3 regions of the Peribacillus sp. NPDC096379 genome follow, and region 3 is predicted to be linked to each of the others. Evidence: riboswitches for the same ligand, from Rfam matches in the RefSeq annotation. Region 3 holds a riboswitch; each other region holds the start of a gene.
What was found. Region 3 has a riboswitch for cyclic di-AMP ahead of ACIQZI_RS23675 (cation:dicarboxylate symporter family transporter). Riboswitches for the same ligand answer to the same signal wherever they lie in the genome.

Region 1 (10,179 bases), on a different contig from region 3:
GGCCTCAAAAGGTCTGACGCTTCTTTTCGAGGCACCCCCACGAGACTTTATCAAAATAGCATATTCTAATAATCCAAGTCTGGTCAGTCTTGTGCATCCGCTTAGAAGTAGCTGTTGTTCATAGTCGCATTTTAGCTACAATGATGATTCTATATTTGAAAATTTAGCTAAGTCCTCTCTGTTCCCAATTACCACTAATAAATCTCCTGTATGAATAATCTGATCTGAGGGTGGAGATACGATTATTTCTCCTTCTCTAACAATGGCAATGACACTTACATTGTATTTGGCACGAATATCAAGATCTCGTAAACTTTTTTCCGCCATTCTAAGTGGAATGATGATTTCCTCGATATTGAATTCTTTTGACAGTTCAATGTAGTTCAACATATTCGGTGATAGGAGCTGATTGGCAACTCGTTCCCCCATGTCTCTTTCAGGATAAATGATCCAATCAGCCCCTATTTTCTCTAAAACCCGGCCATGGTGCTTGCCTAGAGCTTTCGCTATGACTTTTTTCACTCCAAATTCTTTTAAAAGCATAACGGTTAAAATACTCGACTGCATGTCATTCCCAATTGCGACAATTACACAATCAAAATTACGAATCCCGATTGAAATAAGCGCCTTTTCCTCTGTAGTATCTGCCACGACTGCATGAGTAACGGCTAATTCAGCATCTTCGACTCGTTCCTCATTACAATCAATTCCCAAGACATCCTGCCCAGCCTCATGTAATTTTCGAGCTACACTCATGCCAAATCTCCCCAAACCAATAACCGCATATTGTCGTTTGACCATATCTTATTTACACTCCCTATTTTTCATTAACCGATCATTATTTTCCCCTTTGGATGACGAAATGCATCCGGTTTACGCCTCATAGCAATGGCAAAAGCAATCGTTAAAGGACCTAATCTTCCTGCGAACATCGTCAATATAATGAGTACACGACCAATAGGTGATAGTTCTGGGGTTAATCCCATCGATAGACCTACTGTGCCGAACGCTGAAGTCGTTTCAAATAGATACATCATAAAATCATGGCCTTTTTCCGTGATACTCAGTAGCATGGTCATGGTAATAACAAGGAATAATCCACTTACCGTTACAGTAAGCGCTTTAAATATCGTGTCAAAAACAATGCGTTTATGAAAGAAGACGACATCTTCTTTTCCTTTAATTTGTGAAAAGACGGTTCCAAGTAAAGTAGCAAAGGTAGTCGTTTTAATTCCGCCACCTGTTGAACCCGGAGAAGCGCCAATAAACATCAGGATAATCGTCAGAAATAATGTTGGTTGTGTTAAGTCTGAAATATTCAATGTATTAGCTCCATCTGTTCTCGCTGTCACCGATTGAAACAAGGCTGCTAATCCTTTTCCAAGATAGGATAAAGGCTCTAATGTTTTATCATTGCCATATTCAAAAATGAAGATTATGATGGCCCCACCTACAGTTAAAATTAGACTAGTCAGTAATACCAATTTCGTATGCACAGATAAGCGTTTTGTATCATGATATTCATAAAGTTCATTCATTACGATAAAACCAATTCCCCCTAATGTGATAAGCGCACAAACGGTTAGCACGACCGTTGGATCTTCTGCGTACGGGGTCAAACTCCGAAATCCTCCCAGTAAATCAAAACCTGCATTATTAAAATTGGAGATTGAATGAAAAATGCCAAAGTAAATCGCTCGACCAATCGGCATATCAAAAGAAAAACGGATCGATAAAATAATAGCACCGACAAGCTCGATCGCTCCTGTAAAAATCAACACTCTTTTTACTAACCTGACAATGCCCTCCATCGATAATTGGTTTAACGCTTCTCGAAGTAATAATCTTTCTTTCAGTGATATTCTTTTGCCTAAGAGAAAAAAGAAAAAAGTTGCAACTATCATAAACCCTAATCCGCCGATTTGAATGAGCAGTAATATGACAATCTCGCCAAAACTGCTAAATGTGCTTCCTGTATCTACAACGACAAGCCCTGTCACACATGTAGCAGATGTTGCGGTAAATAAAGCATTCAAGAACGAGAGACCGACTCCATCTTCTGTTGAGAAGGGAAGTGTGAGTAAGAATGCACCTATTAAAATTACAGCCGCAAAGCCCAATACAAGAATTTTTGGCGGGTTTAGAAAATCTGTTATTTTTGTCATAATGATCTCCCACTTATTAAAATATTGAATCGAGCATCATTCCATTCTGCAGCGTCATAAAATTATTTATCCCGCATTAACGGAGAGTCAAATCGCCCACTGAATGAAGTTTCACTTTATCAAAAAGGGAAAAGCAGATTAAACACCAAAAAGACCAATGGTACTTTTCTCCATAATGCAGTCATGCACTATCATTCAAGATTCCAGCGGTAAACCAAACGATTCACACAATGGTATTGAATGCTTGCCAAAACAACATGTTGATTGGAGAAAAAGTACTCATTGGTCTACTTAACGCCCAGCAAGTTATCCACTCTCTTTGCGTTCTATCATCCAAGAAACTTTTTCATATTTACATATATTAAAAAGACCTACAGATTGTTCATTAGGCTGCTTTCTTGCTTCACTCATAACAAAAAAGCCCCCTTAAATTAGGTAGTCTTATGAACTCCTTCACTAAGCCTGCGAAGAAAGCTTTCGGGTAGGATGGCGAAAGAGTATCTCATCCTTTCTGCAAAAGCAGAATTAATCCCAAATTAGTGGGTCCTCCGTTCTCAATTAATTAAGATTGGGCCGATATCAAATTTGTTATTTATGAGAATTATTCTACGCCCGCTGCGTAATCATTGTAAACTCATTAAAAGTACTAAATATGTTCAAATTCATCCAAATACAAGAAAATTAATCGAATATTCACACAATAACTCTATTTCACGTAGTAATTCTACGTATTTCACCTGATTTTAAAGTTTTATAAAGATTTTATTTTTGCATTGACAAGACCTTACTTTGGACATTATGATAACCCAATAAATCTCAGAAAGGTAATTGGAGGCATTATGTCAAATTCCAAAAAGAAACTAGAGGCTGAAATTAGTGCCGCATTTATCAAATTCCAGCGTGAGTTGATCGGTAGAGGTCCACAGGAAGCCAAAACATATATCATTAATGACATGTTGATTACCCGATTCAAAGGTGTTCTAACGGTAGAAGAAAAGCATCTTGTCAATCGAAATTCTGGGAAAAAACTTGTCAAACAAATGCGGGAGCTGCTTCGTGAAATGTACAGCGAAGATTATGAAAAAATTGTCGAACATTATACTGGCTGTAAAGTTCTTTCCTCTCATAGTGATATTAGTACAAAAACTGGGGAGAGAATCGAGGTTTTTATTATGGATAAAGACTTAGAGAAGAGCCTTTAAGATGGAGTAATTCAGACTACAATGCTAGTAATCTTTACATTGTCGAAATTTGTAATTAATTAACTAAAAGAAATGCATTTATTTAGATTAATAGATTGTATACTGTATATGATCACAAGACCTTGTTGTGATTTGGAATTTCATTATGAATATGTAGGAGAGTAAATATGGGGAATATTTCTAACAGATATGTAATTAACGCCGTTGGTAAAGGCGGTCAGACATACTTAACCCATTGTCAGGATAAAGAAGCGCTTAAGAAATGGATAGCCGAACACGAAGATCATCTTGTCATGAATGAGTTAAAGATTGTGGATAAGAAAAAGCATCCATTGTTAAAGTTATTTTCTTTAAAAAGATAATCAGCAAACATTTAATAAAAGAGGTTGTCTAAACAAAAGAACTGGTCCTCACACCCTATACACCGTTTATCCGATATGTCCTGTACACGTATAAACCATGATAGTAGATGTAGGGGCTAATTCGTTTGTGAAACAACCTCTCTTTATTTAACCCGTATGATTCTCATCCAAATTGCGCAAATCTACTCGGCGGATTTTCCCCGAAGTCGTTTTTGGCAGTTCTTTAATAAATTCAATTTTCCGCGGATATTTATAAGGTGCTGTCACTTTTTTCACATGCTCTTGAAGTGTTTTCACCAACTGTGGTTCATTTTCATCGACATGTTCCTGAAGCACGATATATGCCTTGACGACATGTCCTCTTACTTCATCCGGACTTGCTACTACAGCACATTCTTTCACATAAGCATGCTTAATGAGTGCATCTTCAACTTCAAACGGTCCAATCGTATAGCCAGAGCTGATAATCATATCATCCCCGCGCCCCTCAAACCAAAAATAGCCGTCTTCATCTTTTCTTGCTTTATCCCCCGTTACATAATACTCGCCACGAAATTGCATAGCGGTACGTTCAGGGTCGCGATAATAACTTTTGAACAAAGCTGGGGTTTCGATATGTACAGCAATATCTCCGACTTGACCTACTTGACAAGGTACTCCATCTTCATCAATGATTTCCACTCGATTACCAGGTGTCGGTTTCCCCATTGAGCCAGGCTTCAGTTCCATTCCTATGGAAATCCCGACTAACAGCGTATTTTCTGTCTGGCCGTATCCATCTCGTACTTGAATATTGAAGTACTTTTCGAATATATCAATTACTTCCCGATTCAATGGCTCGCCTGCCGATACCGCACTGTGTAGTTCAGTAAGACTATAGTCTGCCAAATTATCCACTTTTGCCATTAATCGATATTCCGTTGGCGTACAACATAGAGCATTCACTTTGTAATCCTCAAGTAGTTGCAAGTATTTCTTTGCTTCAAATTTGCCATGATACACAAGGCCAGTAGCACCAGATCCTAGTACAGCAAGAAAAGGACTCCAAATCCACTTTTGCCAACCAGGGGCCGCAGTCGCCCACACTGTATCACCTTCACGAACACCTAGCCAGTTTGCGGCTGCTGTTTTTAAATGTGCATATGCCCAGCCATGAGTATGTACTACACCTTTAGGATTGCTGGTCGTACCAGATGTATAGGAAAGAAAAGCCATGTCTGAACTTTTCGTATCAGCTAGTGCAAGCGTATCACTGGATGATTGTATTTTCTCCTCCAAATAGAGCCATCCTGGGACTTCCTGACCAACCGATAATTTCACAAGCTGCTCTGTGTCTTTAACTGCATTTACCTGATCGCAAAATTGATGATAGCAAATGACTCCCTTCACCTCAGCATGCCTTACTCGGTATTCAATATCCTTTGGCCTTAACATTTCTGAACATGGGATAACCACGATCCCAATCTTAAGTGCTGCTAGATATACTTCATATGCCTCAATTAGCCTTGGAATGATGATGAGAGCAATATCTCCTTTTTCCAACCCTGCATCTTTTAAAACATGACCGATTTTGTTAACTCGTTTCATTAAAGCATCGTATGTAACTTCTTTCTTTACTCCATCCTCAGATTCCCATTTTAAGGCTAAACGGTTCTTGTCTTTTGCGAATCTTTCCATTTCACTAACAAGATTATACTTCTCTGGAGCAATCAAATCTTCTCTTCTCATTGTATTTCTCCTTCCTTTTTACAAGAAACAACATTAACTATTTAAAACATGGAAACCAACTTCCTTATGTTGCGGCACAATTTTATAGATTTTCGCACAAAATTTAGTTTAATTCTCATTATCATTGGTAATCCTGTTCAAGTTAACAAAGTTTTGTCCCTTTTATCTTTATACAAAACCTCAAGATACATTATACAGTTTTATAAGTATGTAAAATAATAAATATTTTTCTTATCTTATCAGAAAATAAGATGGAATGAAAACAAATGAAAGAAAGCGGGCGAAATCGCCCGCTTTCTGCAGCCATTGTTATGAAATTATTTTTGGTACCCGCCTAATTGTTGTTCAGCCATTTGAACTAGACGTTTTGTGATTTCACCGCCAACTGAACCGTTAGCACGTGAAGTTGTTTCACCGCCAAGCTGCACACCGAATTCAGATGCGATTTCAAATTTCATTTGATCTAGAGCTTGTTGTACACCAGGTACGACAAGTTGATTTGAGTTGTTGTTTGCCATGTGTTTTTCACCTCCTTGTAAGTATAGAATGTGTAAAAACACATGGCTTCATTCGTTGATTTCTTGGTAATTATAGTCAGAGTTTCCAGTCTAGAACAAGTCTTCTAATTGCCCTTCTCCAGTAGCTTTTTCACCAAAGCGAATTTTTTGGATTTCAGTCTGTTCCACAGCATCTGCAATCAGCTTATCAAAGTCAACAAAGCTTTCATAATACTGAACCTTTTCGAGCTTTGGCTTTGTCTTAGGACTTGCCGGTGTAAATACCGTACAGCAATCTTCGTATGGTTGATTCGATATCTCAAATGTATCATATTGCTTCGCAAGCTCAATAATTTCTAATTTGTCCATGGCGATAAGTGGACGCAATACAGGCGTTGAGATTACTTCATTGATCGCAAACATGCTATTCATCGTCTGACTTGCTACCTGACCAAGACTTTCCCCGGTTATAATTGCCAGCGCTTCTTCTTTTTCTCTGATCGCATCAGCTATGCGCAGCATTAAACGACGTGTGCTCGTCATTGTATAGTTCTCTGGTATTTGTTTTTGGATCAGCATTTGAATTTCTGTAAACGGAACAATATGAACTTTCATGCTTCCGTTTACTAATGCGAGTTTTTCAGCTAAGTCCATGACCTTCTGTTTGGAACGTTCACTCGTGAATGGCGGGCTATAGAAATGAATACATTCAATTTCAAGACCACGCTTCATGGAAAGGAAGCCTGCAACCGGGCTATCTATTCCGCCTGAAAGCATGAGCATCGCCTTTCCGCTTGAGCCAAATGGAAGACCACCTGCACCATGAATATTCTCGCCTGATAAATAGACTGCTTCCTTGCGTACTTCTACACGTAAATCTAAATCTGGATTTTTCACATCCACCTTTAAAATTCCATCTTTATTCCGTAACAAATGTCCACCAAGAAGATGGTTCATTTCATTCGTATCATATGGAAAATCTTTATCCGAACGCTTTGTCGAAACTTTAAACGTTTCAATTTCTCCCGATAACTGGTCGATATAATATAAAGCAGCCGTTTTAATTTCTTCGATATCACGGCCTATTTTTAAAGCTGGGCTTAATGACTGAATGCCATATACCCCTTTTATTTGGTCAATGATCTTCTGATGATCTTCGCCATTTAATATAATGTACATCCGTTCCCGACTTGCGGTCAGTTTGGCCGCTTTAAAATCTCTTAATGCCCAACGAATATGATTTTTGAGTTTATCAACAAAGCTTTTTCGATTACGTTTCTTTGTTGAAATCTCACCATAACGAATGATAATATGATCAAATTTCATTTATTTTACCTCATTACCTTTTGTAGTTTTAAAAGTGTGTTCTTAATTTCCTGAAGTACGAACTCCACTTCATAAAGTTCGTTTTCATATGAAGTGCTAATTCTAATAACACTATCCGCTCTTTTCTGATCATGAAACATGGCCAATACCGTATCACTGATTGACTTTTTCTTAGACGAACAAGCACTTGTCGTTGAAACATATATTTCTTTCTCTTCAAGCGCATGGATAAATACTTCCGATTTAATGCCCGGAATGGAAAAATTGATGATATGGGGTGCACCATGTAATGGACTGTTTATTTTCACACCCGTTATTTCGTTCAATCCATTCAATAACATATCTCTAATTTCTATTAGCTTCCCATAATCCTGCGCGCTTTTTTGTAAAGTGAGTCGTAATGCTCTAGCTAAGGCTACGAACCCAGCAACGTTTTCCGTGCCACTCCTTAGCTTCGCCTCCTGATTGCCGCCAGTGAAGAGCGGTGAAACCCTAATGCCATCTCTAACGTATAATACACCTGTACCTTTTAAGCCATGAAATTTATGACCAGAAATCGTACATAAATCAATCCCAGCAGTAGCTATATCTAATGGAACCTTCCCAATACCTTGCACATGATCGACATGAAAGAGCACTTGTGGATATTCTTTTAATAAGTGACCCATTTCTACGATCGGCTGGATTGAACCGACCTCATTGTTAACGGACATGACGGACACTAAAATCGTATCCGTTCGTAAAGCATTTTTCAAGTCTTCCACAGAAACAAACCCATTTGAATCGACTTGTAAATAGGTGATATCAAACCCTTCTTCTTCAAGTAATTGACACGTTTCTTTAATGGAAGCATGCTCCATAACAGTCGTGATAATATGCTTACCTCTTTTAGAATAAGCATGTGCTATCCCTTTAACTGCTAAGTTATTTCCTTCCGTTCCCCCAGAGGTAAAATAAATCTCCACGCTTTTCACGTGAAGAAGGTCAGCCACCTGCCTCCTTGCTTGCGTTAACAGGCTTTCAGCTTTAGCACCTAGACCATGTAAGGAAGAAGGGTTGCCGAAGTATTCTGTAGACACCTTTATAAAGGAATCGAGGACTTCCGGATATGGCTTTGTCGTAGCGCTATTATCAAAATAAATCATATGTTTCCCTCCAAAGAACAAAAGCGCGAGCACCTTGAAAGAGGAGAGAGCCACATCATGTGGGAACACCATCCTGACCTATCGTAAGACTCAGAAGGGCTATAGGCTACTTTCTTTTGGCACTAAATTTTGTTCAAGATTTCATTTATATAAAAGCATCGTGTAGCTTCTTGTTCTTTCATTTGATTATTAACAACACATCATTTTACCATAAATCACGATTATTGAAAAAGATTCATTTTGCCAAAATCAGTCTTTTAGTACGAGTTCAAAAAGGAGGATAAAAAGAGCCGAGAAGTTCGAGGAGCGAATGTCTCAACCTTTCGCGTATACAGTAACCGGACTTGCACAGGATGTGCTGACTTCTGTGTTGCTCGTCATGACATGCGTGATTTTAACAGAAGGTCTTTCATGAGCTTTGGTGCAATTCGCAAGCTTTTTCACCGGACTTTTTGAACAGCCTCTTTTACTTTTGGATTACGCAAAAAGAGGCTGTCCCATAAGTGAAGGGTCAGACTGTAGCTACTACATACAGTTTAAATGAAGTGTCAGTAACACGATCAACTGTATGGTGAGTGCTGAGTCAGACCCCTTTAGGACATCCTCTTCATTCATTTTTTCGTATTATGAAAGTACTTCTTCCATATCCGCCTCGATTTTATCTAAGTATCCTGGTTCGACTTTTTCAATGGCTGATGCTGCAACTTCTAATGCCCGCTCATATTCATATTCCATAAAGTAGTGTTCAGCAGTTCTTAAAGCCTCAGCAACAGCAGGGTATCTACTGCGATATCGGTTTCCGTATTGGATCACTTTCTCTGCAAAAAGCATTTCCTCTATCAGCACTTCTGTGTTTTCGTATAAACTTGTGACAGAAGCAATCGCTTTTTCAAGAAAAATGTGTACAGAGCCCATATCCAGAGGCTTTTCCTCTAGTTTACTCTGAACATCTTCAATGCTTTCTTTTGCTTCCGCTAACAAATTCCGATACTTTTCAGGCAGACCTGGAATATTACTTTGCGAGATCGTCCTGCTAGTATCTCCCATTTTCTTTCTCAGGTCTTGTAATACCCCACGTGCTTGCAATTCATCTTTTCTCAATGCATGAAGTTTCTCAGCAAAGGCTTCATGCTCCACCTTCAGCTCGTTTAGAATCGCTTCAATTCCCTGCATTTCTTCACTTAAAACAGAACTGATCATCGTATTATCTGCAATTTCCAAGGAAAGTAATTGGAACCTTTTTACCAATTTATCAATTTGCTTTTCTAATTTCTTCTGAGCACTTAGTTCACTTTCCGTTACATGATAGCTATGCCGTACAACGACTGTCTCAGCTTTTAATTTATCATTCTCATATGCAAATGCTTCAAGGTTATCCTTCAAAAGATCCTCATTTTTTATTAGATACTGTTTGGAAAGCACTTCTTTTTCAAGTAAATCATACAGAAGGTTCACACTATCATAAATTTCATTGATTCCTTTTTCAGCAGTCTCAGTTTCCGCAAGATCAAGTTGATTATTATAATGTTCAAGCTCGGTTTCAAGCCTCAAAATCTCTGTCTCAAATTCAATATGCTCTAAAGAATATCCCTGTTCCCTCATCTCCGTGAAGCCATCTTTCAACTCCAAAAGGGATGTTGGAAGTGAAGAATGACCATCTAATAGCAATTGAGGAATGATTTCCATTTTTGTTTGAATGGTAACAAGTTGATTTTTTATCGATAAAACAAGTTCTCGCGCATTTAAATAATTTC
Region 2 (10,179 bases), on a different contig from region 3:
TGGTCACATAAATCATAGAAATATTGGTCATGTTGATAGTGAGCTAATCTAATTGAAGTAGCCCCTACCTCTTTAATTAAGTCCATATCTTCTTCGTGTTCTTTTTTAGTAATTGCCCAGCCCATATCTTTGCGATCTTGATGTCTTGAAACACCATTTAAAGCAAGATGTTCACCGTTTAAGAAGAAACCTTTTTCAGCATCCACTTCAAAGTATCTTACTCCGAAAGGAATCGATAGCTCATCTACAGTATCGTTAAAGCTCTGCAAAGATACTTTCGCTTCATACATATACGCATTTTTTCTACCATTCCATAATGTTGGGTTATCGATCACAACTGGCACTTCAACTTCTTTTGTTTCACGTGAAGCTAGCACGACTTCTTTTGCAGCATAAGCTACTGTTTTTCCTTGTGCATCTACTAAATCGACCCACAGTCTTACTTTCTTTTCTTCTTCATGATCATTGACTACTTTAGATTTAATCGTTAATGAAGCCTTCTCTTCGTTTACTTCTTCTTGAATGACATAGATTCCTTGTGAACCATAGTCCATTAAATCAAAGTGAACATGATTAGCAATCACTAGATTTACATCACGATAGATCCCACCGTAAAAAGTAAAATCGGCCATTTGTGGATAAACATCATCAACAACAGTATTATCTACCTTTACAGCTAGTGTGTTCTTCGTTCCAAATTGAATCACATCACTTATATCAAATCTAAAAGTAGAATAACCGCCTTTATGTTGTCCCAGATGTTGGCCATTCATATAAACATCCGTAATACTGTTAGAGCCGTTGAACTCAATATATACTTTATTCCCTTTTGCTAATGTATCTACGACAAACTCTTTTCGATACCAACAAGCCCCTTTATAAAAATCAAAGCCATTTGCTCCATCAATAGCGTTCCATGTGTGGGGTACATGAACAACTTCCCAGCTTTCATCATTATAAGCTTGGTCCATTGCTTGTCCTTCATCTTGCTTTATAAATTTCCATTCATCATTCATATTAATAATTTTTCTCATTGTAATTCCTCCTAAATTTATCTTTTCATATATGGGAACGATTACATTTCAGATAAAACAACTATCAACTATAAGTACCTTCATGACTAATTCCGTATTCTTACGTTCATTATATTGTAAGGTTAATATTTATAATCGCATTTTTTTGACATAATTAGCATAAAAACGACTTTTTTTGCATATTTACAGATATAATAATTGAAAGAATCCATCGAAGAGGTGATTATATGTCAGAGGAATCAGGATTTTATTTTAATGATTTCTATAAAAAATGTACGATAATAAATGCGATTACTAAAATGGATGTCCGGTTAATTGATAAAGACGGGAATGCTACTTTACAGCTCGTTAATCATCATATTCCCGCTGTACTACAAAACATCAACAATGAGTATTTTACAATTAATGAAACACTAAGAAAGAATGAAACGAATAGCTACTATTATCATGTAAATTCGTTTGGCCTTGAGTATATTGCAGCTGGTATTTGGAGAAATAGCATATTTTATGGTTCCGCATTAATAGGTCCTTTTATTTCAAGTATTCCTAGTATTGGATTTATTAGTGATATTTTATCTACAAACAAGCTGCCTGTTAGTGAACGAAAACAGCTCGAAGAATTCTATACATCCTTAACCGTTATTAGTAGTATGGATTCTAATAGCATCGGCGATTTACTTGTTAATATGTGTATCCATAAACATATTGATTCACAACTCATAACCTCTGAAATCATCACCCCACCACTAAATAAAGAGCAACTAAAAACCAATATTGCTGAAAGTAAAACGATGATCGAGGCTAGATATCAATTTGAGAAGAGAGTAATGGATGCGATCGCAAAAGGAGACAGAGAAGAAATCGCTCGGATTGCAAATGAAAGTAATAGTCTCTTACATATTTCAGATAGAATCCCCGAAAGTCCGATTAGATCTGCCAAAAATATAACTTTGGTTATGAACACGGTTTGTAGAAAAGCTGCTGAAAGAGGAGGAGTACATCCCATTTATATTCATACTATTTCAGAAAAATTTGCTATCTTGATTGAAAGAGCACCGAATCTACCTCATTTAAAGAAATTGGGTATCGTGATGATTAATGAATACTGTGAACTTGTCCAAACATTTTCAACACGTAATTATAGCTTCATCGTCAAAAAGGCAGTTGATTATATTCATTTACACTTAGAAACCCCTTTAACACTTCATGATCTCGCTGCTACTTTACACGTGAATCCTTCCCATCTTTCTCGCAAATTTAAGTCAGAGACGACTATGAATATCATCGATTATATTAATCAAAAAAGGGTAGAAGAAGCTAAGTTATACCTCCAAAGAGGAAATGTATCGATTACAGAAATTGCTTTTATGGTCGGATTCAATGATCTCAATTATTTTAGTAGAGTTTTCAAAAAAATGACATCTTTCACACCATCCCAATATATAAAACGGTTCACTTGAAAGAGCTTCTCTATTATTGTAAAGCCGTAAAATAAACCGAAAGTCTTAAAACAGCTTATTCAAACAGATTAATCCATGACAATTGAAATCCATTGCAATTTTTAACTCACCGAGGGATACTTCCCTTCAGTCTACGCTGTAGTCTATTAAATCGAAAAGCCCAGGAATTCATTTGAAATCCCTGGACTGCTTTATTTTATGAAGTTAGCTTTACTTTTTTTGTTTCTTTATAAATGAAAGGATGGCAATTAATCCTACCATTATCAGACATACACTGGTACCAATCACATTTTGTTTATTAAAAATAAAAGTAATAAAGATAAGAGTTAAAGCCGTGATTGCAAATATCGTTGTGTATGGGTACCATTTCACACGGAAAAATGGTGTGTCCGTGTATTGCTGACGAAGCTTCAATTGTGCACAACAAATACTGATCCATAATAATAACACGGTAAAACCAGGAATCGTCATAAGATAGCTTATGACCTGATCAGGAGTTAAATAAGATAAAAACACACCAACTAATATACATAATGCAGTGATTACTATTCCATTTAACGGGATTCCATTTTTTGTTGTTCTAGAAAATGCTTTAGGTGCTTCCCCCGTTTGAGACATAGTAAATAAAGTTCTAGATGTCGCGTATATTCCTGAATTTGCAGCGGACAGTACAGCTGTTAAAAGAACGAAATTCATTACATGTGCAGCTCCAGGAAGTCCTGTGATACTGAATACTTGTACGAAAGGACTTTCTTCTGTCGTTACTTTGTCCCAAGGTATGATACCGCAAATAATAAGAATAGGTAGGATGTAAAATAGAATGACTCGCCATACGGTTCCTTTAATTATTTTCGGTAAGACCTTCTTCGTGTCTTTTGTCTCTGTGACAGCTATACCAATTAATTCAGCTCCCCCATAGGAAAACATGACAACTAAAAATGCGCTTAAAGTTCCACTAATTCCATGAGGAAAAAAACCGCCATGTGCCGTATAATTAGAAAATCCAACTGGAATGGTACTAGAGAATACTCCTAGTAAAATGAAAGAACCTAAAATAATAAAAGCAATTAAGGCGATAATTTTAACACCTGCAAACCAAAACTCGAGCTCCCCATAGTATTTTACTTGAGACAAGTTAATACTTACTATTAGGGCTGTACAAATTAAACTTAAAAACCATAATGGGATATTCGGAAACCAATATTGCAAAAAGCTTCCAGATGCTATCAACTCTACAACGGTCACAATTACCCAGTTAACCCAATAGAGCCATCCTACGATAAAGGAGATTCGAAATCCAAAAGCTTTATTTATTAAGTGTTGCACATTTAAATTGGGATAAACAGTAGCCATTTCTCCTAGGGCTGCCATTACAATAAATAATAAGAGTCCACCTATTAAATAGGCTATTACTACACTTGGACCAGCCAAATTTAAAGTATCTGAACTTCCCTTAAAAATACCTGTTCCAATCATTCCTGCTAATGCAATAAACTGGACGTGTCGCGGCAATAAGCCCCTTCTTAAATCATGATGATTTTCTCCCACGATGTTCATACCTTTCTTTCATTTGTTATATTTTCCATTCTCCTAATGAATATCTGTTTACTATTCAATTACATCAAAATCAAGTTATTCTATTCTATATTAACGCTTTCGAGCGTTAAAGTAATTTTATATTAATATATCATAATATAGGAAAAAGTCAATTTCTGACGTGCAGGGAAATACAATCTAAAGAAGAGTTGTTCCCCTTAATGATGACTCAAAAAGTGTCCTATTAAATCTTTCCCGCTATACCAAGATCATTTAATGGCGAGAACTGGTCAAGCCCATCAAGGATAGACGCGCTCAAATAAACTTTGTAAAGCCGCTTTTTAAAAAATGGAACACATAAAGAGAACACCAAGGAAACTGTAGCTAGTTATACTTATTGAGGCGCTTTTGACAACGCCTATTCTTCTATTTTATTATTCAAATCGTTCGTTGTCAGATCCTCATCTGGTTCCTTTATAGGGCCACCAAATTCTTGGATAATCTTTCTTACTATTTCATTTAAAAAATCATCTGATAATAAAGGATTATTTTCTTGAAACATATTATTTCTCCTACACTATCTTGATATATTATTAGCTATTGTTCACACAAGAAGGAATATCATTCATTTTGAAAATAACACTCCACGTTTAAATTTTCATATTTTTCACATTTTTCATTTACTTTTTTAAAACACGGGAGTATGATAATCTCCAGTTTCAAATTTCTAAGTTGCTGAAACCATATGGTACGGGGGAACCGATATTATGGGTTGTTACATAACCCAGGGGGTGAATCCTTTTAAGGTAGGGCTACTCAAGGCCCAAATCCGACAGCTAACCTCGTAAGCAAATATTGAGAAGGAAGGTGTACTTGTGAGAAAAAAATTGCTGTTTACAAGTCTATTCAACTATGACTTGTAGGTATGTTTCCACTTTAATTATGTAATGATGCTGTTTGCCGAGATAATTATTTAAATGTCTAGGAATTGTACACTTATTACTATTTGGTGGTGAATATCAATGGTTGCTTCAGTAAAGAGATTTTTAATTGGACGTCCATTAAAATCAACTGAATTAGGGGAACAGAAGCTTAACAAAACGAAAGCATTAGCGATCCTTTCCTCTGACGCACTATCATCAGTTGCATATGGTCCAGAACAAATATTGATTGTCCTAGTTACAGTGAGCGCTACAGCATTTTGGTATTCGATTCCTATTGCCTTAGGGATATTGATTTTATTAACGGCTTTGATTTTGTCTTATCGACAAATTATCTTTTCGTATCCTCACGGGGGAGGAGCCTATATAGTATCGAAAGAAAATCTAGGTATGAATCCAGGGTTAATAGCGGGCGGTTCATTGCTAGTGGACTATATTTTAACCGTGGCAGTAAGTGTGTCTGCAGGTACAGATGCCATCACCTCTGCTTTTCCTGCATTACATTTTTATAATGTAGAGATTGCCATTATATTTGTAATATTTATTACTCTCTTGAACTTAAGAGGGGTAACTGAATCTGCTTCTATCTTAGCTTATCCGGTTTATTTATTTGTTTTAGCGTTATTTATATTAATTGGAGTAGGTATTTACCATATAGTTTCGGGGCAAGTTCCCCCAGCCTTGCATACACCACTCGGTACACCGGTAGCGGGAATCAGCTTATTTATTCTTCTAAGAGCGTTCGCATCAGGTAGCTCTGCTTTAACAGGGGTTGAAGCCATATCCAACGCAATACCAAACTTTAAAAATCCAGCTCCTAATAATGCCGCAAAAACCCTCATTGCGATGGGGGCCTTGCTTGCTGTTTTATTTAGTGGAATGATATTTTTAGCCTATTATTACGGAATTGTTCCCAGCGAGAAAGTAACTGTTGTGTCTCAAATTGCTGAAGATACATTTGGGCGAAATTTGATGTATTACTTTATTCAAGGTACAACTGCTATGATATTAATCCTTGCAGCTAACACGGGATACTCTGCTTTTCCTTTGTTAGCAGTTAACCTTGCCAAAGATAAGTTTATCCCAAGAATGTTTACAATTCGAGGTGACCGTTTAGGCTATTCTAATGGAATTATGATACTTGGGATTGCTTCTGTCATCTTAATTATCGCTTTTAAAGGACGAACAGAACATCTTATCCCACTTTATGCTGTCGGAGTATTTATCCCATTTACTTTGTCCCAAACGGGCATGATCGTTAAATGGATTCGCGAAAAGCCTAAAGGATGGATCCCTAAGCTAACGATTAATACAATCGGTGCCCTGATTAGCTTTATCGTTATGCTCATGTTCTTTTTAACTAAATTCACACAGGTTTGGCCAGTCTTAATTTTTTTACCGATCATCATTTTTATCTTTTATCAAATTAAAAAGCATTATGAAGCAGTAAGTGATCAACTCAGGGTTGCCAATTCTGAACTTTCCATACCAATTGCAGGCAATGTAATGATAGTACCTGTTGCTGGCATTACTCAAGTCGTAGAGAACTCATTAAGCTATGCTAAATCTCTCTCGCCAGAACAGATTATTGCCGTTTATGTTGCTTTTGAAAGAGAAGATGAGAAGAAATTCGAAGAAAAGTGGAAAAAATGGCAACCTGATATTAGACTTGTGACACTGCATTCTTATTACAGAAGTATCATTCAGCCACTGACCAAATTTATTGATATCGTTGAACATAAAGCAAGTGAATCGAATTATCAAGTTACAGTCATTATTCCACAATTTATCCCTAAGAAAGGCTGGCACAATATTCTTCATAACCAATCAAGTATACTGATTCGTACACTCTTGCTTTATCGCAGAAACGTGGTTATAACGACTGTACCTTATCATCTAAAAAAATAAAACAGCTAACATCAACGAATTCTTAGGTGGCTTACCTTTATTCGAAGCCACCTTTTCTTATCCCCCAAATACGACTGTTATTATTTTTAAATATACTGAAATAGATTTATCAATTAAAAACAGCTTTCAGATTATTTATTATTTTTGTAAGAGCACAGTAATGATCTATAAAATCCCTGAACAATCTTTCACTCTTTGCGGAATTGTTTTTTATATAATAGAAGAGACTGGATCGCTCTATATAAAAGCTCTTCTTCACGCATTCTCCATCTCATTCTCTGTACGTAACGTGGCGTGCGCAGTTAGTTATACCACGATTTGCTCAAGTTGTTGCAGTTCCCCATCATTTAAAACGTTATAAAAATCGCGAAACATGTTTGAAAAGCGCCGATGTATGGAATGATATGTTTCTCTCCCAGTATCAGTGAATTGGATATGAACGACATGTCGGTCATCCTCGCCGTGTACTCGTTGAATTAACTTTTTCCGTTCAAGCCGATCCATTTGCTGTTTCAGTAGCAGGATTAATTTTTAACTGTTCTGCAATGTTTTTACAGCCATAGGTTCCTTTAAGACAATACATTCTCATGCATGTTTGCACGTTAGTTAAGTCGTATGCAACCAATCACGGCTCTACTAATTCCTGTGAGAAGCTGTCACGCTCCTTAATCCCTGTATGCAACATAAATAATTCACCTGAATCATCCATGTTATACAATCCTTTCTAATTGACAACAATCCATCAAAAACTATAAGATAGGGAGCGTGCCAAAAAATGAATCATGCCAATTAAATGGTTGATTTGAGTAACTGTAGAAAGAGAGGTAATATATGTCAACAGAACAACGTAAAAAGATGATCGTTCTTATGATCAATATGTTTATAGCAATAGGAAGTTTTGGAATTATTATTCCCATTTTACCAGCATACTTAGCATCCATTAATCAAGGTGGAACTGCTGCAGGACTTATGATTGCAATTTTCGCAGGAGCTCAACTTATTTTTTCTCCGATTGCGGGAAAATGGACGGATCAATACGGTCGTAGAAAGATGATTATCTACGGACTAGTTGGCTTGACGCTGTCCATGTTTATCTTCTATGCCGTTAATTCCATTTGGCTGCTGTATGCTTCTCGTGTTGTCGGCGGAATTGGTGCTGCGTTACTTGTGCCAGCTATATTTGCTTATGTAGCTGATATTACGACATTCGATCAGCGAGCAAAGGGCAATAGTTTAGTATCTGCGGCCATGTCACTAGGAATTGTCGTTGGACCAGGGATTGGTGGATTTTTAGCTGACTTTGGTTTAAAGGTTCCGTTTTTAATTTCTGCACTTGTGTCACTTGCTGCTGTCGTGTTTTCAATTTTTGTTTTAAAGGAAAGTGAAACGAAAGAAGTAGCACAAGCTACGGAAATGGCAGAAGAAGAATCAATGCTTCGCCAAATTGCCACGTCTGTTAAGAAGCCATATTTTATTCCGCTTATTATTACCCTCGTACTGAGCTTTGGGTTAATGGCCTATGAATCCATAATTGGTCTTTATCTCGACAATCAATTTAGTGCGACACCTCAGGAAATTGCCACGATGATTACAGCTACTGGAATCGTTAGCGTAATCGTTCAGCTTTTTGTCGTGGATCGGGTAGTTCGTCGTTTTGGAGAAGTTTCTGTATTAAATATTTTTATCGGCATCGCAGCCATCGGATTTCTACTTTCACTCTTTGCTTCTAGTTATGCGCTTTTCTTTGGAATTTCTCTCATCATCTTCCTTTCTACCTCCATCCTCAGACCAGTCCTAAACACACTGATTTCTAAGATGGCAGGGAACGAACAAGGCTTTGCGATGGGAATGAATAACGCATATATGAGCATTGGGAATGTGCTTGGACCAACTCTTGCCGGATTGATGTATGATGTGCGCATTACGTATCCGTTCATTTTAGGACTTGTTCTCTTGGTCATTACATTATTCATAACGATGGCTTGGCAAAAGCGGTCTCTTCATGCGAAAGCATTGTCGAAACAGCCGTTAAGCTGATTAAAACAAACATATAAGTGGTTGTACCAAAAAAGGATCTGATTTCACACGCTAAACATTATTTATTGTATCAAGTGAATGATGTAGTAAATGTGGGGGCTGATCCTTTCTTTATGGGGCAACCTCTTATTTTTGTTTATATTCATATGTATTTTGAGAAATTGTATACACGATTACCTAATTTATCATTCCGAACTTTTTATCGTACCTTGATGAAAAACCATCTGCCATCTACCATCTATCTGTTTCCATACCGAGCTCCTTAAACTTTCTTTCATTCTCGTTTCATCTTTCAAATCATACATGGTTAACACTGAATCTGACGATAATAGTTTGATCTCAAAGTTCAATACATACATCAGTGGTGTGGCAAGACCATCGAGACAATCCTGTTTATTTTTCTTCTTACCAGAGCTTGTAAACTCAATAAAATCATCTGCCAATAACTTCTCAAGTTCTATTTTAGATTGACGAATTTCTGGTGTTAGTAATTGTACTTCTAAATCGTATAACAACTCTTTTAGCACAGAACCGCTTTCCATATGTAAGCATCTCCTCAAAATTACAGATTCCCAATATTTCTTTTCTATTTCTACAGGTAAAGAAGCTAGATTCGCTATTTATGTTAATCATTCATTGTCTAGTGAGGTCTTCATGCCTTAACCCCCCATATCAAGCACTCTTATTTTTTCAGAAAATTAGCTGATAAAATCATCACTACTCCGATTCCGATATAGACAATTGCTGTTGCTTGACTTGGCGTTCATGCAGAATATTTTAATACACCGGTTATAGGCGCAACGCCAAACATAAAAAATAAATACCCTGCCCCAAATAATCGTTTTCCCCACAACGAATGTTTTTTCATTCTTTCCTTCCCTTTATCTTTTTTAAAACTATTTTTTTGTAACTTTTCATTATATCAGGAAAAAATGGGTGCCATAAAAAGCCTAGTTACCCGTGTATACAGGATTTGCTTCCCACTCTTCTCGTAAAAGGCCCATCCTGATCGAATCATAATATTCTCCATTATAGTACCGGCATTTTCTAAGTCTTGCTTCCATTGTCAGCCCCAGTTTTTCGCCAACTTTGATCATCCTATAATTTCCTGACCAAGTTGTAAACCCTACTCGTACTAATGGCAAAGTGGTAAACAAATGGGTAATCCATAGCTTGAGCGCTCTTGTCCCAAACCCTCCACTCCAATAATGAGGATGATAAATACCTATTCCCATTTCAAGCCAATTTGAAGGTTGATGTTCC
Region 3 (10,179 bases):
TGAATTCCTTCAGCAGAATAGCCACGGACATTCAATGCAGAAGAAAGCTCATCAACACGGCGTTTTGTACGTCCGAATACGATAGCAAGTTCTGGAGTTTGTATATCTAATAAACGAGCTAATGTATCAAATTTTTCGTTCTCTCTTAGCTCAATATAATATTGATCAATAAGAGATACAGTCATTTCTTTTGCTTTAACACGTACAAGAGTCGGATCTTTCATGAAGCGTTCTGCAATCTTGCGAATAGGATCTGGCATAGTAGCAGAAAACAGCAAAGTTTGTCTCTCACCTGGTACATTCGAAAGAATAGATTCGATATCCTCAATGAAGCCCATGTTCAACATTTCATCCGCTTCATCCAATACCACAGTGTGAACGTTGCCCAATTTAATATTTTTACGTTTAATATGATCTAATAAACGACCTGGTGTACCAACGATAATATGTGGTTTTTTCTTTAATGCACGAATTTGACGATCAATATCTTGTCCGCCGTATACCGCCATTACGCGAGTGCGTTTTCCGTATCCAAGCTTAAATAATTCTTCAGAAACCTGAATAGCAAGCTCACGTGTTGGTGCGATCACGATTCCTTGTACGTTATCATCTTGAAGATCAATATTCTCAATTAACGGAATACCAAATGCGGCTGTTTTACCTGTTCCAGTTTGAGCTTGACCAATAATATCTTTCCCTTCTAATGCCAACGGAATGGTTTGTGCTTGAATCGGACTTGCTTCTTCAAACCCCATTTTTTCGATTGATTTCATAGAAGTTCTGTCTAAACCTAATTCACTAAATAATGTCAAAATATTCGTACTCCTTTATAATTCATATATTTGTCAACATCCAAAATGGCTTGTGACGTCTGAATTGGGTCATTTGACCACAATTCACCAACTTCGAGCTGGTTCTTGTTTATTATTTATCGTTTAAGAAAAGTTTTCTCAATGATCACCTAAAATACTTGCGTTTTTTAAATCCGAACTCCATTATAATAAATAAAAAGTCCCGAACAAAAGTCAAACCTTGCGCAAATACTGATCTAGCGCTAGGTCCAGGAAATCTTTTTACAAAACATGTACCAAGAATGAAATTCAAAAATGGAAAGATCAAAGTAGCATACAAATTCGCATGTTTATTCAGGTGAGGGCTGCTGCATCTTTTTTCCTATGAGACAAGAGTCTACATAAAAGAAAAACTGTTTTGGACTTCAAGGATGAAATCCAAAGACAAAGCTGCAATTATGCCATAGTTTATGAATAGCCATCATGTAATTATCCAAAATGATTGCATATCAAATCCTATAGAATAAAACAAAACTTGACTTAAGCCAAGCTTCCCATAAAAAAACAGGCCCTTATGCGTTTGGGGAATGCGGAGTGGAAAGGAACCACAAGGATCATTTCTGGCAAGAGGGGTAGGAGATAATCAGAATCTCCCATCTATCATGTCATGAGCTTATGGAGCCAGCTACAGACAGCTGGACCTTCCTATTAGCAATTTAAGCTGCAAAGTGAGACAGCTTTTTATATTATTCAAGACGCGTGGCCTATTTAATCTGAAAGTACAAGATCTTCACCAAGTGAAGAATGAAATAACGTTTGTTTCTTAAAGAAACGATAAACAATCTTTGGATTAGTTATAGTATATACCATCTTCAACTTCCAAAGACATTTAAACTCATAATACATGTTACCATTTTCAGGTCGTTATTGCAATAAAGGAATCTAAAACTCAAACGAAATAGGCCGATTGAAAGAGGTATTTTCAGAGGATTTTTACCATTAACCTCCAAACCATTTATACCTTTGTGACGTTAGGCACCTCGTAACTCATAACTCGAGTGGCTAAGTTTATTCGTCAAATACCAAATACATGAAATAGCTTAGTCATTAAAATAAGCCGATAAAATCTCCATAAACGGAAATTCACCGACTTATTACAGAATTCAATTTTGTAAAGCTTGAACAATTTCTTCTAATTTCATCCCTCTTGAGGCTTTTACTAGGATTAAATCATTTAGAGACGTACGCTGCTTTAAATCAGCAATTAATGTGGATTTATCATCATATGAAAACACTCGTTCTTCTGGAAAAGATCGGCGAGCTCCCTCAGCTATAAAATGACCAAGCGAACCATATGTAAAGACTGCATTGATCTTGTCTGGCTGAATGTTTTCACCAATATTTACATGATAATCTTCCTCTTGATTTCCTAGTTCTAACATGTCACCAAGGATGAGGTATTTATTTTGGAATCCTGAAAGACTTTCAATCAGTTCAATCGCTGCCTTCATTGAGGTTGGACTTGCATTATAGGCATCATTAATGATTTTTTCCCCTTTTGCTCCTTCAACCATTTCCATTCTCATATTGGTTAATTGGACCGATTCAAACCCTTTTCTGATATTAGCATCATTTACACGCAACAGTTTGGCTACAAGCATAGCGGCTAACGCATTTTGTACATTATGAGAACCAAGAACTGGAATCGTATATGGGTCTCCATTTATTTCAAAAGAAGTACTATTCTCGTTTTGAGTTATGGAGATGGGGTAAAGATCATTTTTATTTTCTCTACCAAAAGATACAACGTGAAGGTTCGTTAAGTCGCGTTCAATTCGATCACGTAATAATGGTTCATCTCCTTGGTAAATCAGCGTTCCGCCATCTTTAAGGCCTGAAACAATCTCGAGTTTAGCATTTGCAATTTCTTCTCTTGAACCGAGATCCAATAGATGAGACTCGCCAATATTCGTAATAATTGCCAAGTCTGGTTCTGCAAGTGTGGACAGAAATGCAATTTCACCACGGCTGCTCATGCCCATTTCGAGAACGGCCACTTCTGTGTCTTCATCCATTCCTAGAATGGTTAACGGAAGTCCAAGATGATTATTAAAGTTTCCGCTTGTTTTATGAATGCGGTAGGTTGTTTGCAGTAAGGACGCTATCATATCTTTCGTGGTCGTTTTGCCATTACTCCCTGTAACGCCAATTACTTTACAATTTAGTTGCTTTCGATACGCCCTGGCTAGTTTCTGTAATGCTTTTTCTGTATTCTCTACAAGGATTACCGGAAGTCCGGCTGGCAGTTCCCCCGCATCCTTTTGCCACAAAGAAGCAGCTGCCCCCTGCGATATGGCCTTTTCTACATATTGATGTCCATCAACATGTTCGCCACTAAGGGGGATGAACAAGTTGTTAAACTCAATATTTCTAGAATCAATCGAAACTCCTGCCGCTATAATGGATTCAAAATCTGTAATGTTATTCAACCCATCGACCATTTCATGGATTTGCTTTAACGTTTTTTTTAACATCATGTTCCTCCTAGGGTTTTAGAAAATTGCGGCTTATCCCTTATCACCAAGCTATTTCAGTAAGGAAAACGACAGCCATTCGGTTGTCGTTTTCACTTCTAGGCTGCAAAGCATCCCATTAAAAGCTATATTTAATCTTCTGCTTTTCTTCATAACGTTCTTGCGCCAAATTCACTAATGTCTCGATTAATTGAGGATACTCCACTCCTGTATGTTTCCATAATAAAGGAAACATGCTAAATGGAGTAAAGCCAGGCATCGTATTTACTTCATTAATATATGCTTTTCCTTCTTTCGTTAAGAAGAAGTCAGCACGAACCAATCCGGAACAATCAAGTGATTTGAAGGATGTAATAGCCATTTCACTTAAAGACTGATAGTCCGTTTCGGAAATCTCTGCCGGGATGACCATCGCGGTATCTCCATCTTCATATTTTGCTTTATAATCATAGAAATCTTTTTTTGCAATAATTTCGCCAGCTACCGAACACTTAGGGTGGTCATTGCCAAGAACGCCAATTTCAATTTCACGAGCAACGATTCCTTCTTCAACAATAATTTTTCGGTCAAATAGGAATGCTTCAACAAACGCAGCTGCGAGCTCTTCCCTATTCACACATTTACTAATTCCAACACTTGATCCGAGATTCGCTGGCTTAACAAAGCATGGATAGCCTAATTCAGCTTCAATTTTGTCATAGGCGCGGTCCTTATCCGTTTCCCACTCTGAACGAATAAACCATGTATATTTAACTTGTGGTAGTCCTGCTTGGGCAAAAATATTCTTCATAATTACTTTGTCCATGCCAGCAGACGAAGCTAGAACTCCATTTCCTACATAAGGTACATTTACTAATTCCAGCACCCCTTGAACTGTACCATCTTCTCCATTCGGACCATGAAGGAGAGGGAAAAGACAATCGAACCCTTCTCCATCCTCCTTGGAAACTTGCCCTGTAGAACGAATTTCTAAAGGTGACATGGCATCTTTAGCTGATAATATAAGACTTTTCACGCTCTCAACCGGTCCGGTCAACTGAGGTCCTTTTACCCAAACCCCTTCTTTCGTTATGTATATCGGATATATATCAAACTTCTCTAAATCTAATGCTTTAATGACCGCTAAAGCCGTCTGCAGCGAAACGTCATGCTCAGCAGACTTTCCGCCATAAAGCAGTCCAAGTTTTGTTTTCATTTTCATTAAACCTCCAATACTCTTTTCACTTTATCCCGCATTAACGGGCAGTAAGATCCCAACCTCAAGGCTTAGATGAATCGAAGAAGCCTGGGTGGGGGATGAAGAAACCCCCACTGATTGAAGTTTTACTTTATTATTGTACCACCTTCATCTTCAGTTAAAAATGAAAAAGAAGTACTGTTTGATAACTTACCTAAACATACCAATAATTCTACCGCACATACCTTACATCTTATGTAGCAATAGCACGGACTACACCATGAATTATCGCGTTTTACTTAAATGACCCACATAAAAAATAGAACTGTCTAAAAGCTCAGTCATTCTCACCTTCTTCGATGTATCACGATGAAAATCATCAAACATGGAATGTTTACTTCAGCAAAATAAGATCATTTAGTTAAGAATAACGCTCCATTCTTTAGTCTTTCGATGTAAAACAATTAACGCTTTTGGCCGTTGATCCTTCAGATCATTAAATCCGTCCATCATATCATCCATATTCACATAGTCGCCAATGATCCAACCCGGAATTTCTATTTTGGTCCTCGAATGCTGAATATCCTGAAGGGAAAAGACAACACCCTCAGCCGTTAACGGGATGAGCCTTTGAAGCACATCAAAAGGAATTTCTGGGTACTCCCTTTTTTTCTTTAATCCAAACCAATTTCTTTCGACACGTAATGTCTCCAGTTTCAACATAAGTGCATTACCAAATATTTGAGTTAATGCATCTTGGTTTCGAAAATAAACCTTATTGAACCACCCATCATCATGCGCAAGATAAACAAATTGATTATTCAACTTTCCGAAAAATGGTGGACGTAAATGAGTTTTGCAATGGCCAACATACAAAAGTTCAGCAATTTCTTGACCATTTAATTCATCAAGCCCTGCTTCCTCTTCAAAATCAATCCAGCAAAAATCACCATACCCATATACATGATCTTTCAGGAGTTTTTCAACATCTCCATTCGGAACAAATTCCAATAGCGTATTCATGTTAAACTCCCCATCATCATATCCATGTTTCAACAATAAAAGATTAGGTAAGGGTCCTTCATACGAATAAACAAATTCCCGAAACGTCATGCCGGAGAAGATCACAAATCGCTCAGAAGCATGCAAGTGTATATATAGGACGTCTCTTATCTCATTTTTCATAATACCAATACCCTCCACAACAGTTATTGGTGATAAAGTGAAACTTCAATCAGTGAAGGGTTCCTCATCCTCACTGATTGTTCGTTGAACCAATCATCGGGCATTTACGAGCAGATGATCTCCCACTTACTCTACTTGGATTCCCTAAAAGCCTTGAAGCGGGAGTCATGTTGCTCGTTAATGCGGGATAAAACTGGTGAAATTATCATCCATCATCACTATTATCATTTTACCAAATCATTTGAAATAATGTGACAAAACCTCCAAGTTACTCATAATTCTTCATTATTTTGAGAGAGATCTTTCTCTTTATAAAGAGTGAATGAAAGAATAGATTCATCCATAATAAAAAAACAGCTATTGGATTTTATCCCTTTAGCTGTCTTTTTTATGAAAAAGGGGCGGGGCTTCGCAAAGTCAGCTCCGCACCGCCACCTTCAAAAGATTATACAGTTTGAGAACCTGAACCTTTTCATCGTTTTCGTTTTAGTCAGGCGTTCATGTATGTTTTTATCAAAAGTTATGACACTTTTTCAGGTTTAAAATTACCTTCCCATTTAGAGATAACAATAGCTGCAAGAGAGTTCCCAATAACATTTACCACTGTACGACCCATATCAAGAATACGGTCGATCCCAGCTATAAACGCCAACCCTTCGATAGGAATTCCAACTGTGCCTAATGTAGCTAATAGAACAACGAAAGAGACTCCTGGTACACCAGCAATACCTTTAGATGTGACCATCAATACTAGCATTAACGAAATTTGATCAGCAATACTCATATCAATGCCATACATTTGAGCAATGAAGATAGCAGCTAATGCTTGATACAGAGTGGAACCGTCAAGGTTAAAGGAGTAACCAGTCGGTATGACAAAAGAAGCAATATGCTTAGGACATCCCGCCTTTTCCACTTTTTCCATAATTCTCGGAAGGACAGCCTCAGAGCTTGCTGTTGAAAAGGCTAATATAAGCTCCTCTTTGATTAGTTTAATTAATTTGAAAAGACTATAACCGACTAATTTCGCGATAATTCCCAAGACCACGATCACAAAGAAAATCATCGTTCCATATACTGAAATCACTAACTTTCCTAGCGGGATAAGAGAAGCCAATCCAAACTTAGCAACAGTGACACCAATCAAGGCAAACACTCCAAAAGGAGCAAACCTCATAATTTGATTCGTAACATAAAACATTGCATCTGCTGTTCCTTGGAAGAATGCCAAAACCGGCTTCCCTCTTTCTCCGATCGCATTAATCCCAAGACCAAATGCCAGAGAAAAGAAAATAATGGCTAGCATGTCCCCTTCAGCAACCGCAGCAATCGGATTCGTTGGTACAATGTTCACAATCGTATCGATTAGTGATTCGCTTTCCTTTGACTCTGCTGTATCAACATAACTGCCGATATCCGTTTGATCAAGTTCCCCCATATTCACTCCAGCGCCTGGCTGCAGTACATTTGCCGCAATGATTCCGACTATAATTGCAATTGTCGTCACAATTTCAAAGTACAAAATCGTCTTACCGCCGATTTTCCCAAGCTGCTTGATATCACCAACACCTGCAACAGCGACAATAATACTGGCTACAATAATCGGCACGACAATCATTTTAATTAAACGAAGAAATATATCTCCAATTGGCTGTAAATAAGACGCAATCGTTGGACTACCATAAAAGATCGCCCCTACGATAATCCCTAGGACTAGACCAATTAATATTTGGCTAGCTAAGCTTATTTTTTTCATCTAACATCCTCACCTTCTGTAAATTCTTTGCTAAAAAAGCAAATGTCTCGGTAAGGGAAACAAGATAGACGGTTTCACGCAATAAAAAAAGACACTACGGGTGTCTTTGGGCGTGAACAATTTACATTTTGTTCCCTCTAAGACGCTGACGAGGTTAGCTGTCGGGTTAGGACCTGGAAACACATGCCCCTTCATAAGAATTCACCCCAAGCGGTACAGGACCACGAAATTGGTTCCCCCGTTCCATTAAGATTAAGCGGAAATAACATTATACTAAAATATTATATTAAAAATCCAAAACTGTAAATATATTTTTCATATTACGGGTAGGAAAATTACCCCATTACAGTCTCACACACGCTTTACAAACCTATTTTTGCCAAAGAAAGGAATACTATTCATTATTCACACGGGATCACATATCCACGTGAACGATAAATAGCATTCCTTTAGCTCAATTATTTTTCTAACAGTCCAATTAAAAAGAAACGAAGTTTTTGACGTTTAGATAGTTCATTAAATGCGTTAATTGTCACTTTTTCAGTTTGAAGAGGCGTGATAAATGCAGGCTTTTTATAAGGAATGCTTTTCGAATCCTTTAGAATGATATTCCCTAATTCAAGTCCATCTTTCACTTCCTGAATTCCAGCAAATTCGAGGCCCGTTGTGATCACTTGCTTTGTGACAGTACCGTTTCCATTCAGCTTGTAAACAGATGGTTTTTTTTCTAATTGAATCGCTGCTTTTGGCAAAGAAAGTACACCCTTCGCTTCCGCAGTCACCACAGACAATTTCACTTTAGAACCAATCATTATAGATTCGGGTTCTTCTTGCATAGTCGCTTGAAAAGCATATTTACTCGGAGTTCCAACAGTTGTCTCTGTTTCTGGAAACGGCTGAATTGCGGATATTGTTCCATTAATTTTCTTTTTTTCACTCGATTGTTTTGCAATAATTTTCATGCCAGGTTCTGCTTTTTTTGCCTGTTGTTCATCAAGAGAGCCTTCAATTGCTAACGTATTTGAAGCAATTGTTACAATTGGAGACTTCAGTTGTTTATTTACTTTCTTCACAATCCCTTCCGTTTCACTTGCCGTCATTGCCGTATCGCCATGTTCATCCAAATAGTTTAACTGGCTTTCATAAGCCCGTATTTTCTCTTCAAGTTTCTTCTTCTCTAATTCTTGTTTATAGATCTCCTGTTGAATCGAACTTATGATCATCGCAGAAGAATCAGGATTATCTAAAGGGAATCCTGCCTCTTCTGCTACTTCTCTTTCTTTAGCAGATGGTGCCTCTGGAATGGTATCCTGATAACTGGATAACTCATCAATATATTCTTCGATCCCCGCTATTTCGCCCTCATAACGGTTCTTCTCTGTTTCAAGCTCGCCCTTTACCTGATCCAGTTTAGGTGTTATGTATTCAAATAAAGGCGTGCCTGCTGTTACTTCATCTCCCTCTTTTACAAGGAATTTTTGAAATTCTTTATCTTGGTCATTATAATAATAGTTGTACTCTTCCAATGGTTTAATTACCGCATCTGTTTCAAATCTTTCTATAATATCTGCTTTCTTAACTTCGGTCCACTCTCCGGCTAATAAAGTCCGAGCCACCTTACTATCTTTTTTCTCAATTAAAAAAAGGTTCAAAGCAATGAAACCCGTTGCAAGTACGACTAGTGTACCAACTTTCCATTTATTCATATAGCCCCACCTCCCTTATAAAAACACACGAACATCGATATAAGCCAAAAATGCGGCTACAAACCAAGATGCCAGGTAAAACACACAAATCATAATAAGTGGGATGTATTTATTTTTCTCAGTCAACCCTCGTAAATAGTAGTAGACGATTCCGATAATCGTTATCTGAAATAAACTAATTTCCCCAAAAAAGTGAATAAAGTATTCATTTGAGAGGATAGATTGACTAATCACTCCTAATGAAAATGGATTATCACTTTGGTTTAAATCCATCTGCAAAAGAAAGGGTATGTATACTACTTTTTCTAGCAAGTGCAAAGCAAAGGCAATCATTTGAACAACTGCAACTTTCTTAAATGGGATATCTAAAATAACCCAAAAAACAACAGCAGCCAACACAACATAAAAGGTTGGGTACAGAAGGCCTGCCAGCAGTTTCCCAGCTATAACAAGTAGTTTCCCTGCTTCATATTCACTTTCTCCAAGCTTGGTTATTTCCTTTGACATAGATTCAGACCCTATTCCATAATAGGCTTCCAGAAGAAAGATAACGAAACTACATAGATACACCAACAGTAGCTTAGTACCGAATCCGGTTATTCCTTCTGCCTGTTCTAATTGATATCTGTTTGTTCTTGGTTGAAACAGGCCCTTTAATATTTGAACTTGATAGGTCATATTCGCTCCCCCGTGCAAAAGTAAAATGTATTTATCCTCTATTCTATCTCATTTTGAAAGGTATTGAGGAATAATGACATAAAGTGATGATAAAATAGGTACATATACCCAGTCGCTATATTTTCTTCTTCCATAGCTCAACATTTAATTATAGATTTCTAACAATTTTTCTACCCATACCACAAATAACTTAATAGACCCATCGATAATTAATTGTTATTTTATCTAGTATATACATACCCTCTGACCTATTCGGTTAATCCTCAAATAGCCATTCAGTCACTTTTAGAATTATTATACCTAAAGAAACCCCGAATCATATGCATTTCAATGATCTGCTCTCGGGGGTTTC

Region 1: another riboswitch for cyclic di-AMP. It lies ahead of ACIQZI_RS02605 (TrkH family potassium uptake protein); the one in region 3 lies ahead of ACIQZI_RS23675 (cation:dicarboxylate symporter family transporter).
Region 2: another riboswitch for cyclic di-AMP. It lies ahead of ACIQZI_RS01495 (APC family permease); the one in region 3 lies ahead of ACIQZI_RS23675 (cation:dicarboxylate symporter family transporter).

Annotation. Positions count from the first base shown of each region.
Region 1 covers NZ_JBIWFD010000001.1:520,006-530,184, reverse strand. The annotation lists gene ACIQZI_RS02610 (potassium channel family protein) at 136-801, opposite strand; gene ACIQZI_RS02605 (TrkH family potassium uptake protein) at 828-2,165, opposite strand; cyclic di-AMP (ydaO/yuaA leader) riboswitch at 2,610-2,750, opposite strand; gene ACIQZI_RS02600 (Na-translocating system protein MpsC family protein) at 3,005-3,367, shown strand; gene ACIQZI_RS02595 (hypothetical protein) at 3,535-3,729, shown strand; gene mbcS (acyl-CoA synthetase MbcS) at 3,877-5,457, opposite strand; gene ACIQZI_RS02585 (alpha/beta-type small acid-soluble spore protein) at 5,775-5,975, opposite strand; gene thiI (tRNA uracil 4-sulfurtransferase ThiI) at 6,066-7,280, opposite strand; gene ACIQZI_RS02575 (cysteine desulfurase family protein) at 7,286-8,425, opposite strand; gene ezrA (septation ring formation regulator EzrA) at 9,050-10,179, opposite strand, start outside.
Region 2 covers NZ_JBIWFD010000001.1:286,055-296,233, reverse strand. The annotation lists gene ACIQZI_RS01515 (glycoside hydrolase family 2 protein) at 1-1,034, opposite strand, end outside; gene ACIQZI_RS01510 (helix-turn-helix domain-containing protein) at 1,262-2,494, shown strand; gene ACIQZI_RS01505 (amino acid permease) at 2,705-4,051, opposite strand; gene ACIQZI_RS01500 (hypothetical protein) at 4,449-4,592, opposite strand; cyclic di-AMP (ydaO/yuaA leader) riboswitch at 4,754-4,897, shown strand; gene ACIQZI_RS01495 (APC family permease) at 5,053-6,879, shown strand; gene ACIQZI_RS01490 (MFS transporter) at 7,711-8,916, shown strand; gene ACIQZI_RS01485 (nuclear transport factor 2 family protein) at 9,102-9,458, opposite strand; gene ACIQZI_RS01480 (GNAT family N-acetyltransferase) at 9,867-10,179, opposite strand, start outside.
Region 3 covers NZ_JBIWFD010000012.1:1,694-11,872, reverse strand. The annotation lists gene cshA (degradosome RNA helicase CshA) at 1-812, opposite strand, end outside; gene ACIQZI_RS23690 (UDP-N-acetylmuramoyl-tripeptide--D-alanyl-D-alanine ligase) at 1,955-3,325, opposite strand; gene ACIQZI_RS23685 (D-alanine--D-alanine ligase) at 3,444-4,520, opposite strand; gene ACIQZI_RS23680 (hypothetical protein) at 4,920-5,687, opposite strand; gene ACIQZI_RS23675 (cation:dicarboxylate symporter family transporter) at 6,208-7,443, opposite strand; cyclic di-AMP (ydaO/yuaA leader) riboswitch at 7,572-7,712, opposite strand; gene ACIQZI_RS23670 (efflux RND transporter periplasmic adaptor subunit) at 7,902-9,149, opposite strand; gene ACIQZI_RS23665 (hypothetical protein) at 9,165-9,827, opposite strand.